2 regions of the Stenotrophomonas sp. GQ19 genome follow, and region 1 is predicted to be linked to the other one. Evidence: riboswitches for the same ligand, from Rfam matches in the RefSeq annotation. Region 1 holds a riboswitch; the other holds the start of a gene.
The links. A riboswitch is a leader RNA that binds a small molecule or an ion and turns the genes downstream of it on or off. The one in region 1 is predicted to bind thiamine pyrophosphate.

Region 1 (6,083 bases):
CCTGCGCGCCGGGATGGCCCTTGGCCAGGTCCGAGGCATGCGCGGCGATGCGGTAGGCCATGATGCCGTCGCGCACATCCTGGCGGTTGGGCAGGCCCAGGTGTTCCTTCGGCGTGACATAGCAAAGCATCGCGGTGCCGTACCAGCCGATCATGGCCGCACCGATCGCGCTGGTGATGTGGTCGTAGCCCGGCGCGATGTCGGTGGTGAGCGGCCCCAGCGTGTAGAACGGCGCCTCGCCGCATTCGCGCAGCTGCTTGTCCATGTTCTCCTTGATCAACTGCATGGGCACGTGGCCCGGGCCTTCGATCATGGTCTGCACGTCGTGCTTCCAGGCGATTTTGGTCAACTCGCCGAGGGTTTCCAGCTCACCGAACTGGGCGGCATCGTTGGCATCGGCAATGCAGCCGGGGCGCAGGCCGTCGCCGAGAGAGAAGGTCACGTCGTAGGCCTTCATGATTTCGCAGATGTCCTCGAAGTGCGTGTAGAGGAAGTTCTCCTTGTGGTGGGCCAGGCACCACTTGGCCAGGATGCTGCCACCGCGCGAGACGATGCCGGTCACGCGCTTGGCGGTCAGCGGCACGTAGCGCAGCAGCACGCCGGCGTGGATGGTGAAGTAATCCACGCCCTGCTCGGCCTGTTCGATCAGCGTGTCGCGGAAGATCTCCCAGGTGAGTTCCTCGGCGCGCCCATCTACCTTCTCCAGCGCCTGGTAGATCGGCACGGTGCCGATCGCCACCGGCGAGTTGCGCAGGATCCACTCGCGGGTTTCGTGGATGTGCTTGCCGGTGGAGAGGTCCATCACCGTGTCGCCGCCCCAGCGGATCGCCCACACCAGCTTTTCCACTTCCTCGGCGATGCCCGACGACACCGCGCTGTTGCCGATGTTGGCGTTGATCTTGGTCAGGAAGTTGCGGCCGATGATCATCGGCTCGCTTTCCGGGTGATTGATGTTGTTGGGCAGTACCGCGCGGCCGCGGGCGATCTCGTCGCGCACGAATTCAGGCGTGATGCGCGTTGGGATGGACGCGCCGAAAGACTCCCCGGGGTGCTGCCTGAGCAGCGCGGCATCGCGGATGGCCTCGATGCGCTGGTTCTCGCGGATGGCCACGAATTCCATTTCCGGGGTGATGATGCCGCGCCGTGCGTAGTGCATCTGGGTGACGTTGGCGCCGGCCACCGCACGGCGTGGCTGCAGCCGCGACGGGAAACGCACCGCGTCCAGGCGTGCATCGGTTTCGCGCGCCCGCCCGAAGCTGGAGCTCAGGCCGTGCAGCAGTTCGGTATCGCCCCGCTCGGCCACCCAGCCGGCCCGCAACGGCGGCAGGCCGCAGGAGAGGTCGATGCGCGCATTCGGATCGGTATACGGGCCAGATGTGTCATACACGGTGACCGGCGCGTTCTCTTCCCCACCAAACAGGGTTGGCGTGCGGGTCAGCACGATCTCGCGCATGGGCACCTGCAGGTCGCTGCGTGAGCCGGGCACATGGATCTTGCGCGAGCCGGGAATGGGTCGGGTGACCGATTCGGACAGTTGCTGGGCCTGCTGCTGCAGGGAGGAAAGCGCTGCGTTCATGACTTCGTCCTGGATCGGGTTCCGCCCAGGAATAGGCGGAACGGACGAAGCGGCGGCGCACGACGGACGCAACACGGGCGGTCTTCGGGCGGGGCAGCCCTACGGCGCATTGCGTCAGCATTGCGAAGCATCCCTACGCCGGTATCAACCGGATCAGGTTCGAAGGGACTGTCTCAACCGTGGCCACTGGGCCGCGGTACCCCCGCTTCGGGGCGAATTAGACCACAACCCTGACGCAATTGCCGCGTCCGGCCCGAAGCCGTGCAGACAGCGGCTGGAACGTGAAAAAGGCGCTGATCTGCCATCCGCTAGAATGCTGCGGCGCGGAATGGCCGTCTGGCTGGTCCGCCCTGGAGTTCCGCAACCGGCATCGACCGGCTTGAATCGCCCCAGCCGCCGCCTCGGCAGCGCTGGAGACGGCAGGCATTCGCTCGCCCCCTTTGTACGGAGAAACTCCTCCATGGTGTTTCGCATTTCCATCGCACTGATCATTGCATTGGTGCTGATCGCCGGCCTCGCGCCCGGCCCCTTCAACGACGTGATCCAGAGTGGCCTGGGCCACATCATCCGCAGCACCGGCTGGCTGTACCTGCTGGTTGTGTTCATCACGCTGTCGTTCCTGATGTACCTGGCGTTCGGGCGGTTGGGCTCGCTGCGCATCGGCGGCGAAGATGCCGAGCCGGATTTTTCCAACGCCAGCTGGATGTCGATGCTGTTTGCCGCCGGCATGGGTATCGGCCTGGTGTTCTGGGGCGCGGCCGAGCCGATCTCGCACTTCGTCAAGCCGCCGGAAGGGCTGGCACCGCAGAGCATGGAAGCGGCCCGTGCCTCGATGCGCTACGCGTTCTTCCACTGGGGCCTGCATCCGTGGGCGATCTATGCGCTGATCGGGCTGGCCATGGCGTGGTTCCAGTTCAACCGCAACGGCCGCGGCCTGATCAGTGATCTGTTGCAGCCGATCATCGGCGCGCATCACCGCGGCTGGATGGGCACGGTGGTGAACGTGGCGGCGGTGGTGGCCACCGCGATCGGCGTGGCCACCACGCTGGGCTTCGGTACGATCCAGATCGCGGCGGGCCTGCATCGCGTGTTCGGCATCCAGGATTCGATTCCGGTGCAGCTGACCATCATCGCGGTGGCGTTCGTGCTGTACATGGCCTCCACCACCAGCGGGGTGAACCGCGGCATCAAGTGGCTGTCCAACTTCAACCTGGGGCTGGCGGCGGTATTGCTGGCGCTGGTGATGGTGCTGGGGCCCACCGGGTTCATCTTCGATACGTTCACCACCACCATCGGGTCCTACCTCAATTCGCTGGTGACGATGAGCCTGCGCATGTCGCCGTTCTCGGGCAGCACGTGGGTGGCCGACTGGACGATCTTCTACTGGGCCTGGTGGATCGCGTGGGCGCCGTTCGTGGGCTCGTTCATTGCGCGGGTGTCGCGCGGGCGCAGCATCCGCGAGTTCGTGCTGGGCGTGGTGATCGCACCCAGCGTGCTGGGCTTCCTGTGGTTCTCGGTGTTTGGCGGCACCGCGCTGTGGTCGCAGATCTTCGGCCACGTGGACCTGGCGCAGGCGCTGGGCAACGGCTATGAGACGGTGCTGTTCACGATGTTCGACAGCCTGCCGATGCCGATGGTGTTGTCGGTGATTGCGCTGGTGCTGTTGATGATCTTCTTCGTGACCTCGGCCGACTCGGCGGTGCTGGTGCTGGCCACGATGTCCACCGAGGAGGCGGGTGACCCGCCGTTGGCGCGGCGGATGGTGTGGGGGGTAGCGATCGCGCTGATTGCCGGTGTGTTGCTGCTGGCCGGTGGGCTGACCGCGCTGCAGGGCATGATCACGATTGCGGCCTTGCCGTTCGCGCTGTTGATGCTGCTGGTGATGTGGTCGCTGTACCGGGTGCTGGATATGGAGTACGCGTTGCAGCGCCGGCGTGCGCAGCGGGCACGGCGGATGATGGACGAGTGGATCGAGCGGGAGATCGCCGCGCAGGAAGAGACGCGGGATGAGGCGGCGCGGGCGCCGTAGGGCGTACACCGTTGCGCTGTCGGTGGCAGGGTCGCGCCGGGTGGGTTGGCGGGACACGCTGCAAGTCCCGCTCCGCGGCCCGGCCCAGCCGCTGGCGGCTGTGCGTTCGGGCACATGCGAGGCAGTGCCTCGCAAGCAATGTGCCCTCACCCATGTAAGCTCCGTCGCCGCATCCATGCGGCTCAGGGTCCCGCCAACCCACCCACCGCGCCCCTCTGACAGTGGGTCGGTGAGTTGAGGAGAGCAGCCGACCAACGGTCGGCTCTACCCCCGCCGCGTTGGTTTAGTAGCCTGCGGCTTGGCCGTCTTTTCGGCTTTCTGAGGCGCCGTAGTACACGCCGGTTTCCGGGTCGCGCAGGATGGCCTGGTAGCCGCCGTAGGGGCCGTCGGCGAAGGTGACGCGGTGGCCCTTGCGCATCAGCGCGCGCACCGTTTCGTATGGGAAGCCGGTTTCCAGGTTGACCTCGCCACCGTCGCTCATCGCCGTGGCCTGCCCGGTCGGTTCGGTCGACCCTTCGTGCTGGATGCGCGGCGCATCGCCGGCTTCCTGCAGGTTCATGCCGAAGTCGACCATGTTCATCACGATCTGCGCGTGCCCCTGCGGCTGCATCGCCCCGCCCATCACCCCGAAGCTCATCCAGGGCTTGCCGTCCTTGGTCACGAAGCCGGGAATGATGGTCTGGAACGGGCGCTTGCCCGGCGCGTAGCCGTTCGGGTGGTCCTTCTGCAGGACGAACATCTCACCGCGGTCCTGCAGGATGAAGCCCAGCCCCGGGGGCGCCATGCCACTGCCCATGCCGCGGTAGTTGGACTGGATCAGCGACACCATCATCCCGTCCGCGTCGGCGACGGTCATGTAGATCGTGTCACCTTCCTGCAGCTGCTTCGGCGTGCCCGGCTGCACTTCGCGCAGGGCCTTGTCCATCGAGATCAACGCACGCCGCTGCGCCGCGTAGCCCTTCGAGACCAGCCGTTCCACCGGTGCCGGGTGGAATGCCGGATCGGTGTAGAAGCGCGCGCGGTCGGCGAAGGCCAGCTTCTTGGCTTCCACGAACAGGTGCACGTGTTCGGGCGAGCCGAAGGGGATCTTCGAGAAGTCGTAGCCCTCCAGCACGTTCAGGATCTGCAGCACCGCGATGCCCTGGCTGTTGGGCGGCAGCTCCCAGACGTCGTAGCCACGGTAGTTGCTGCTCACCGGATCCACCCACTCACCGTGGTGGCTGGCCATGTCCTCGTAGCTCAGGTAGCCGCCGTTGGCCTTGAAGTAGCTGCCGATGGTGCGGGCGATGTCGCCCTTGTAGAAGGCATCGCGGCCACCGCGGCCGATCTGTTCCAGGGTGTTGGCCAGGTTCGGGTTCTTCCACATCTCGCCCTTGCGCGGCGCATGCCCGTTGACGGTGAACTGCTCCTTGAAGCCCGGGTACTGCGACAGCTTGGGCACCGAGCGGTCCCAGTAGTAGGCGATCACCTCGGCCACCGGATGGCCCTCGCGGGCGTAGCGGATGGCCGGGGCCAGGTTGTCGGCCATCGGCTTGCGGCCGAAGCGCTCGTGCAGCGCGAACCAGCCGTCCACCGCGCCCGGCACCGAGACCGGCAGCGGGCCGGTGGCCGGGATCTCCTTCAGGCCGCGGCGCTGGAACTCGGCCAGGGTGAGCGACTTGGGCGACCGGCCCGAGCCGTTGTAGCCGTAAAGCTTCTGGGTCTTCGGGTCCCACACGATGGCAAACAGGTCGCCGCCGACGCCGTTGCCGGTCGGCTCCATCAGGCCCAGCGCGGCGTTGGCCGCGATCGCCGCGTCCACGGCCGAGCCGCCGCCCTTCATCACGTCCAGCGCGATCTGGGTCGCCAGCGGCTGCGAGGTGGCGGCCATCGCGTGCGGGGCGATCACCTCCGAGCGGGTGGCGAAGGGATGGCCGGTGACGCGGTCGGCGGCACTGGCGGCGATGGGAAGGGCACACAGCACGGCGGCGGCAAGCAGGCCGCGGGCAAGACGTCGGGACACGGGGGATTCCTGATGGGTGGTAGCCACACCGATAGTGGCGGCAGAGCGGCCGCGATGGCATCCCACAATGGTCATGCCGTGGGCCGCATCGGCACCGAAATCCGCGCAGAACGTGCCTGCAAAATAGTGAATTCGGGTTCACCGCAACGCTTTCAACCGCAACCATCCTTGCGTGGCGGGGCTTTGCGCTGGATGCAGGCGAAACTGTTGGAAATATGCCTGCCAGGGTTGACAGCCTTAAAACCGCTGTGGTTTTCTCGATCTCATGTTGCAGCGCACAGCCATCCGCGAATCCATCGAGCACGCCGACACCGGCGGGGCGTCGATCCGTTCGCTTCTTGTCCTCGTACTTATTACCCAACCAACAGGTGCGGGACGGACCGGCGTGTAAGCAAGACTGCCAGGTATCCATCAAAACCCGCACCCACCCAGGTGCGGGTTTTTTCGTTTCAGAGCCTCCTCATTTTCCTCCCCCT
Region 2 (6,083 bases), on a different contig from region 1:
CTTCATCCGCATTGCCGCTAGATGAATACGCAGACCCACCCGGGCCGCGCGGCAATGTTCCGACAATGTTGGAACCCCAGCGTGGCCTGTACCCGACTGGAGAACCGAACATGCTCAACATTTCCGCACTCAGCCTTCGTGGCCTGGCCGTGGCCCTGGCCCTGACGGTCGGCCTGGCCGCCGTCGGCGACGCCAGCGCGATGTCCCGCAAGGACAAGCGCACCGTGGTAGGCGCGGTGGTGGGCGGCGTGGCCGGCCACCTGCTCTCCAACGGTGATACGGCGGCCACCGTGGGCGGCGCGGTGGCCGGCGGCGCCATCGGCAACCTGACCACCCGCGACAAGCGCGACCACCGGTACGACCGTGGCTACGACAACCGCCGCTATGACGATCGTCGCCATGACCGCCGCTACGGCTATGACCGTGGTTATGACCGTCGCAACGACCGTGGCCGCTGGGAACGCGAGCAGCGCGATCGCCGCAACTGGGACCGCCAGCACGGCCGCGGCTGGTAAGCCCCGCCCCCACCACCGTGCGCAGCGCCTTCAACGGGCGGGTCGATGACCCGCCCGTTGTGCGTTCGGCTACCCTGTCTGCCCCGCACCCCGACGCACGTTGTGCCTGCTCGCCGATGACCCACACCGCCCACCTCGTGCAAGGCCTGGACAACGACGCCGTGGCCGCCGACTGGCCTGCCATCGATGCGCGCGACGTGGCCTGGCTGCGCGGGCGCTACCCGCAGCTGGGCACGGAGGTCGGCGTGGCCTGGCACAGCCCGCGCCCCCTGTCGGCGGCCGCCCTCCTGGAAAGCGGGCGCGGGCGGGTATTCGTCAAACGCCACCACCACAGCGTGCGCGACGCCGCTTCGCTGGGCGAAGAACACCGCTTCATCGCCCACCTTGCGGCCGCCGGCGTACCCGTGGTGCAGGTGCTGCGCGATGCCGACGGTGCGACCGCCCCCGAGCACGACGGCTGGACCTACGAGCTGCACAGCGTGGGCGACGGCCAGGACCTGTACCGCGATGCGCCGTCCTGGACACCGCTGGCCGACCCCGCCGCCGCACGCGAGGCCGGGCGCATGCTGGCCACCCTGCACCAGGCCTCGGCCGGCTACCACGCGCCCCAGCGCAGCACCCACCTGCTGGTGGCACGCGACGACCTGATCCGCGCCGCCGACCCGCTGGCGATGCTGCAGGCCGACCTGGGCCAGCGCCCCGGCCTGGCCGCCTACCTGGCCCGGCAACACTGGCAGGACGACCTGCAGCGCGCGGTGCTGCCCTGGCACGCCGGCCTGGCCGGGCGCCTGCACGCCGAGCCACGGCTGTGGGCCCACAACGACTGGCACGTGTCCAACCTGCTCTGGCGTGCCGACAGCAACGCCCCGCAGGTGCAGACCGTGTTCGACTTCGGCCTGGCCTCGCCCACCAGCGCGCTGTTCGACCTGGCCACCGCGATCGAACGCAATGCCATTGCCTGGCTGGCGCTGGAGCAGCAGACCGATGCGGCGCGCATCGCCATTGCACTGGCCCTGGTCGAAGGCTACCGGCAGGTGCTGCCGGTGTCGGCCGCGCGGGTGCAGCTGCTGGCCGACCTGCTGCCCATCGTGCACCTGGACTTTGCACTGTCCGAAGTGGAGTACTTCAACGGCATCACCGCCTCGCCGGCCAACGCGGATGTGGCCTATCACACCTTCCTGCTGGGCCACGCGCTGTGGTTCAAGGGCCGCCACGGCCAAGCCCTGCTCCAGGCGCTGCACGCCGCCGCCTGAGCCGTGGCGGGCATCGCGGGGCCGTTTGTGGTGAAATGGTCGCCGAAGCGGGGGTGCCTGGACAAAACCAGGCTGAGAGAGTCCCTTGGAACCTGATCCGGTTGATACCGGCGTAGGGAGCTTTGTGCAGTGGGCGCAACGACCGGATGAGTCGGTGCGTGCGCGCCGTCGCTTCGTCTCTTCTGGCTGATGACGAATCGAATGAACCGCTGCTATCGCCCTGCCCTGCTGACCGCCGCCCTGTGCGCCGCCCTGCCGCTGTATGCCAGCGACGCCGCCCCGGACGCGCCCGACCGTTCCCCGACCGAGCTTGCCGCCGTGCGCGTTCAGGCCCGCCAGCCGGTGGCCGACACCGTGCAGACCACCAGTTTCGGCAGTGGCGACTGGAAGGACACCCCGGCCGCGTTGACCGTGCTCGACCGCGACCTGCTCGACAGCCGCCAGGTGCGCAGCCTGTCCGAACTGGCCCGCAGCGACGCCTCGCTCGGCGACAGCTACGCCCCGGTGGGCTACTACCAGAACATCGCCATCCGCGGCTTCCCGCTGGACACCGGCACCGGTTACCGCTTCAACGGCCTGAGCACCACCGGCGAGCAGCGCCTGGCGCTGGAGAACGTGCAGCAGGTGGAAATCCTGAAGGGCGAAGCCGGCCTTGCCGCCGGCGTGATGGCGCCCGGCGGCATCATCAACTACGTCGGCAAGCGCCCGACCGAGGTCCGCAACGTCACCCTGGGCACCGATTCGGAGGGCTCGCGCTACGCCGCGGTGGATGTCGGCCACTGGCTGACCCCGCGCCTGGGCGTGCGCGTGAACGCGGCGTGGGACGGCAGCGAGTCGTATATCGAGCACGCCGAGGGCCGCCGCAATTTCTACTCGCTGGCCACCGACTGGCTGATCAGCGACCGCAGCAAGCTCGAGGTCGATGCCAACTACCAAACCAGCTCGCAGCGCTCGGCCTCCGGCTACCAGCTGCTGGGCGCGCGCGAACTGCCGCGCGGGGTGGACCGCGAGCACATGCTGGGCTACCAGCCGTGGCAGCGGCCGGTGGGCATCGACAGCACCAACATCACCGCACTGCACACCTACCAGTTCAACGCGCAGTGGCAGTCGCGCGTGTCGGCCGGCTACAGCCGGTCGGTGATCGATGACAACGTGGCCTTCGCCTACGGCTGCTACTACGCCGCGCAGTGTGCCGATGGCAGCGTGCCGGGCAACTACTTCGCGCCCAACGGCGACTACGACATCTACGACTACCGCAGCCCCGACGACACCCGCCGCAACCTGGAGGCACGCGCCGAACTGCGCGGCAGCTTCAGCACCGGCCGCGTCGGCCACGAACTCACCGTCGGCGCGGACCGCTTCGAGCGCACCATCGACAAGCGCCGCAACGTCAACGAGTACGTCGGCACGGCCAACATCCACGACGCGCAGGTGCCGGTGTTCGCGCCGTCGCCGCTGCAGCCCGGCCCCTCGGTGCGCCGCCTGGACAGCGCGCAGACGGCCGTGTTCGCGATGGACCGCATGCAGTTCGGCGATGCCTGGCAGTGGCTGGCCGGTGGCCGGTTCGTGCGCCTGGATGAGCGCGCGTTCGACAAGCGCGGCACCCCCGAGCGCCACAGCACGCTGTCGCGCTTCCTGCCGCAGACCGCGCTGGTCTGGAAAGCGACCGAACAGGTGAATGTCTACGCCAGCTACGTGCGCGGCATTTCGCTGGGCCAGGAAGCCCCGTTCTGGACCTCCAACGACGGCGCGTTCCTGGCGCCGGTGCTGTCGCGGCAGACCGAAGTGGGTATCAAGTACGCCGCCGCCGACGCGCTGACACTGGGCGCGGCGCTGTTCCGTACCTCGCAGCCGTTCCAATACGCCAAGCCGGACAGCAGCGACGCCGGCTACACCTTCGTGGCCGAAGGCCAGCAGACCCACACCGGGCTGGAATTGACCGCCAATGGCCGTGTTGCCGACGGCCTGGTGCTCAACGCCAGCGTCAGCGCGCTGCAGGCGCGCGCGCGCAGCAGTGGCACCGCGCTGTATGAAGGCCACCAGCTGGTCAACGTGCCCAAGCTGCGCGCCAGCGTGCATGCCGACTACGCGCTGCCGTTCGCCAGCGGGCTGTCGCTCACCGGCGGCTGGCGCTACGCCTCGGCCAACGCCGCCACGGTGGATGGCAACGTGCGCGCACCGGCCTACCATGTGGTCGACCTGGGCCTGCGCTTCAAGCACGCGCTGGCCGACCATCCGGTGACCTGGAACCTGTCGGTGGACAACGTGTTCGACCGCTTCTACTGGCGCGATACCGGCAGCACCGCCGGCGACTACTACCTGTTCGCCGGTGCGCCGCGCCAGGCCCGGTTGTCGGTGACGTTCGGGCTATGAACGCGGCGATCCTGGAATGGTCGGCGGTAGCCACCAGCATCCTCGGGGTGTGGTTGATGGCGCGCCGGCGCATGCTGGCCTGGCCGGTGGGGCTGGTGGCGGTGGCACTGTATGCGGTGGTGTTCATCGAGGCCAAGCTGTATTCGGACACGCTGCTGCAGGTCGTGTTCGGCGGCTTCCTGCTGTACGGCTGGCTGAGCTGGCGCCGGCACGCGCAGCAGGACGGTGCGATCGTGATCGCGCCGCTGCCGCGCCGGCAGCTGCTGCGCGATCTTGGTCTGGGCGTGGTGTTCGGCATCGCGCTGGGCGCCGCCATGCACACCTGGACCGATGCCGCGCTGCCCTGGCTGGATGCCATGCTCGCCGCGCTGAGCCTGGTGGCGCAGTGGTGGCAGGCACGTCGCCATATCGCCACGTGGTGGCTGTGGATCATCGTCGACGTGGTCTATGTGGGCATGTACCTGGTCAAGTCGCTGGACGTCACCGCCGGGCTGTACCTGGTGTTCGTCGGGCTGGCGGTGATGGGCCTGCGCGCCTGGACGGCAGCAGACGAGGCACCGGGCGCCATGCAGCGCCGCTGACGGCGCCTTGCTGGCGGACGCGCCCGGTCGTAGCATCGCCGGGCGGAGGAAGCCCATGACCCAGAGTCCTGCACTGCTGCGACGCCTGCTGCGGGCCAAGGACCGGATGGACCAGGCACCGCACGAGGCCTGGCCGGTCCGGCGCCTGGCCGAGGTGAGTGCCACCTCCGAGGCCTACTTCGCGCGCCAGTTCCGGCTGGCCTTCGGCCTGCCGCCGCACCGCTACCTGCTGAGCCGCCGCATCGAGCGGGCGGTGGCGCTGTGCCGCGACACCGACCTGCCCATCACCGAGATCGCCTACCAGACCGGTTGGAGCAGTCTGGGCACGTTCGGCCGGGTGTTCCGCGACATCACCGGGCAGTGTCCCGGCGACCTGCGCGATACGGCACCGGCGCAGGCGTCACCGGGCAGCACCCCCGAGTGCATCCTGCGCGCCGCCCGGCGCCCGGACCTCACCACCTCAGTTTCGGAGAAGCGCCAGCGCGAAGGGGCCGGTACAACAGAGCCTCAACCAACGGAGGTTCCATGACACAGGGTATCGAGGTGGTCGGCGTGTACGTGCGCGACCAGGACGAAGCGGTGGCGTTCTACGTCGACGCGCTGGGGTTCAAGATCCACACCGACGTGCGCAATGGCCCGTACCGCTGGCTGACCGTCCAGCACCCGGACCAGCCCGCGTTCCAGCTGGGCCTGTTCGTGCCGGGTCCGCCGGTGCATGACGCCGCCACCGCACAGGCCCTGGCGGCCCTGGTGGCCAAGGGCGCCATGCCGGCCCTGGTGCTGGCCGTGGACGACTGCCGTGCGGCCTACCAGCGGCTGAGCGCGGCCGGTGTCGAATTCACCCAGGCACCGGTGGAGCGCTACGGCACGGTGGATGCCGGTTTCCGCGATCCGTCCGGCAACGGCTGGAAGATGATCGAATCGGCCGCCCGCGGTCCCGCCTGACAGCGCGTCGGCGTAGCCCTCAGTCCAGCAGCAGGCGCATCGGCTCGGTGCCCATGGCCGGGTCGGTGCTGCCCGGCCGGCCGTCTTCCACGCGCCCGGCCAGGCGCTGGGAGGCCCCGGGCTGCTCGACATGCAGGTCGTACCAGCCGCCACTGGCGGCGGCATCCCAGTGCAGTGCGGTGCGCGCACCGGGCGCCAGCTGCAGCTGCCTGTCCGGGGCGGCATCGACATAGGCCCCCGGGCGCACGCTGACCGCCAGCGCCGCCGTGCCGGGGTTGTGCAGCCACAGCTGCAGGCGGTCGCCGTCGCGGTCGATGCGTGCCTGCAGCGGCGCGGCGGTGCCGGGCTGGCCGCGGTAGTGGCGGTGGAAGCCGTTGGGGCCGAGCAGCCACAGGTCGTAGCCGCGCTGCGCATCC

Region 2: another riboswitch for thiamine pyrophosphate. It lies ahead of AC6CHL_RS12520 (TonB-dependent siderophore receptor); the one in region 1 lies ahead of thiC (phosphomethylpyrimidine synthase ThiC).

Annotation. Positions count from the first base shown of each region.
Region 1 covers NZ_JCAXES010000002.1:520,245-526,327, forward strand. The annotation lists gene thiC (phosphomethylpyrimidine synthase ThiC) at 1-1,576, opposite strand, end outside; TPP riboswitch at 1,689-1,790, opposite strand; gene AC6CHL_RS06360 (BCCT family transporter) at 2,037-3,605, shown strand; gene ggt (gamma-glutamyltransferase) at 3,889-5,607, opposite strand.
Region 2 covers NZ_JCAXES010000006.1:27,994-34,076, reverse strand. The annotation lists gene AC6CHL_RS12530 (glycine zipper 2TM domain-containing protein) at 111-515, shown strand; gene AC6CHL_RS12525 (phosphotransferase enzyme family protein) at 632-1,768, shown strand; TPP riboswitch at 1,808-1,904, shown strand; gene AC6CHL_RS12520 (TonB-dependent siderophore receptor) at 1,970-4,141, shown strand; gene pnuC (nicotinamide riboside transporter PnuC) at 4,138-4,722, shown strand; gene AC6CHL_RS12510 (helix-turn-helix transcriptional regulator) at 4,778-5,251, shown strand; gene AC6CHL_RS12505 (VOC family protein) at 5,248-5,667, shown strand; gene AC6CHL_RS12500 (phosphocholine-specific phospholipase C) at 5,687-6,083, opposite strand, start outside.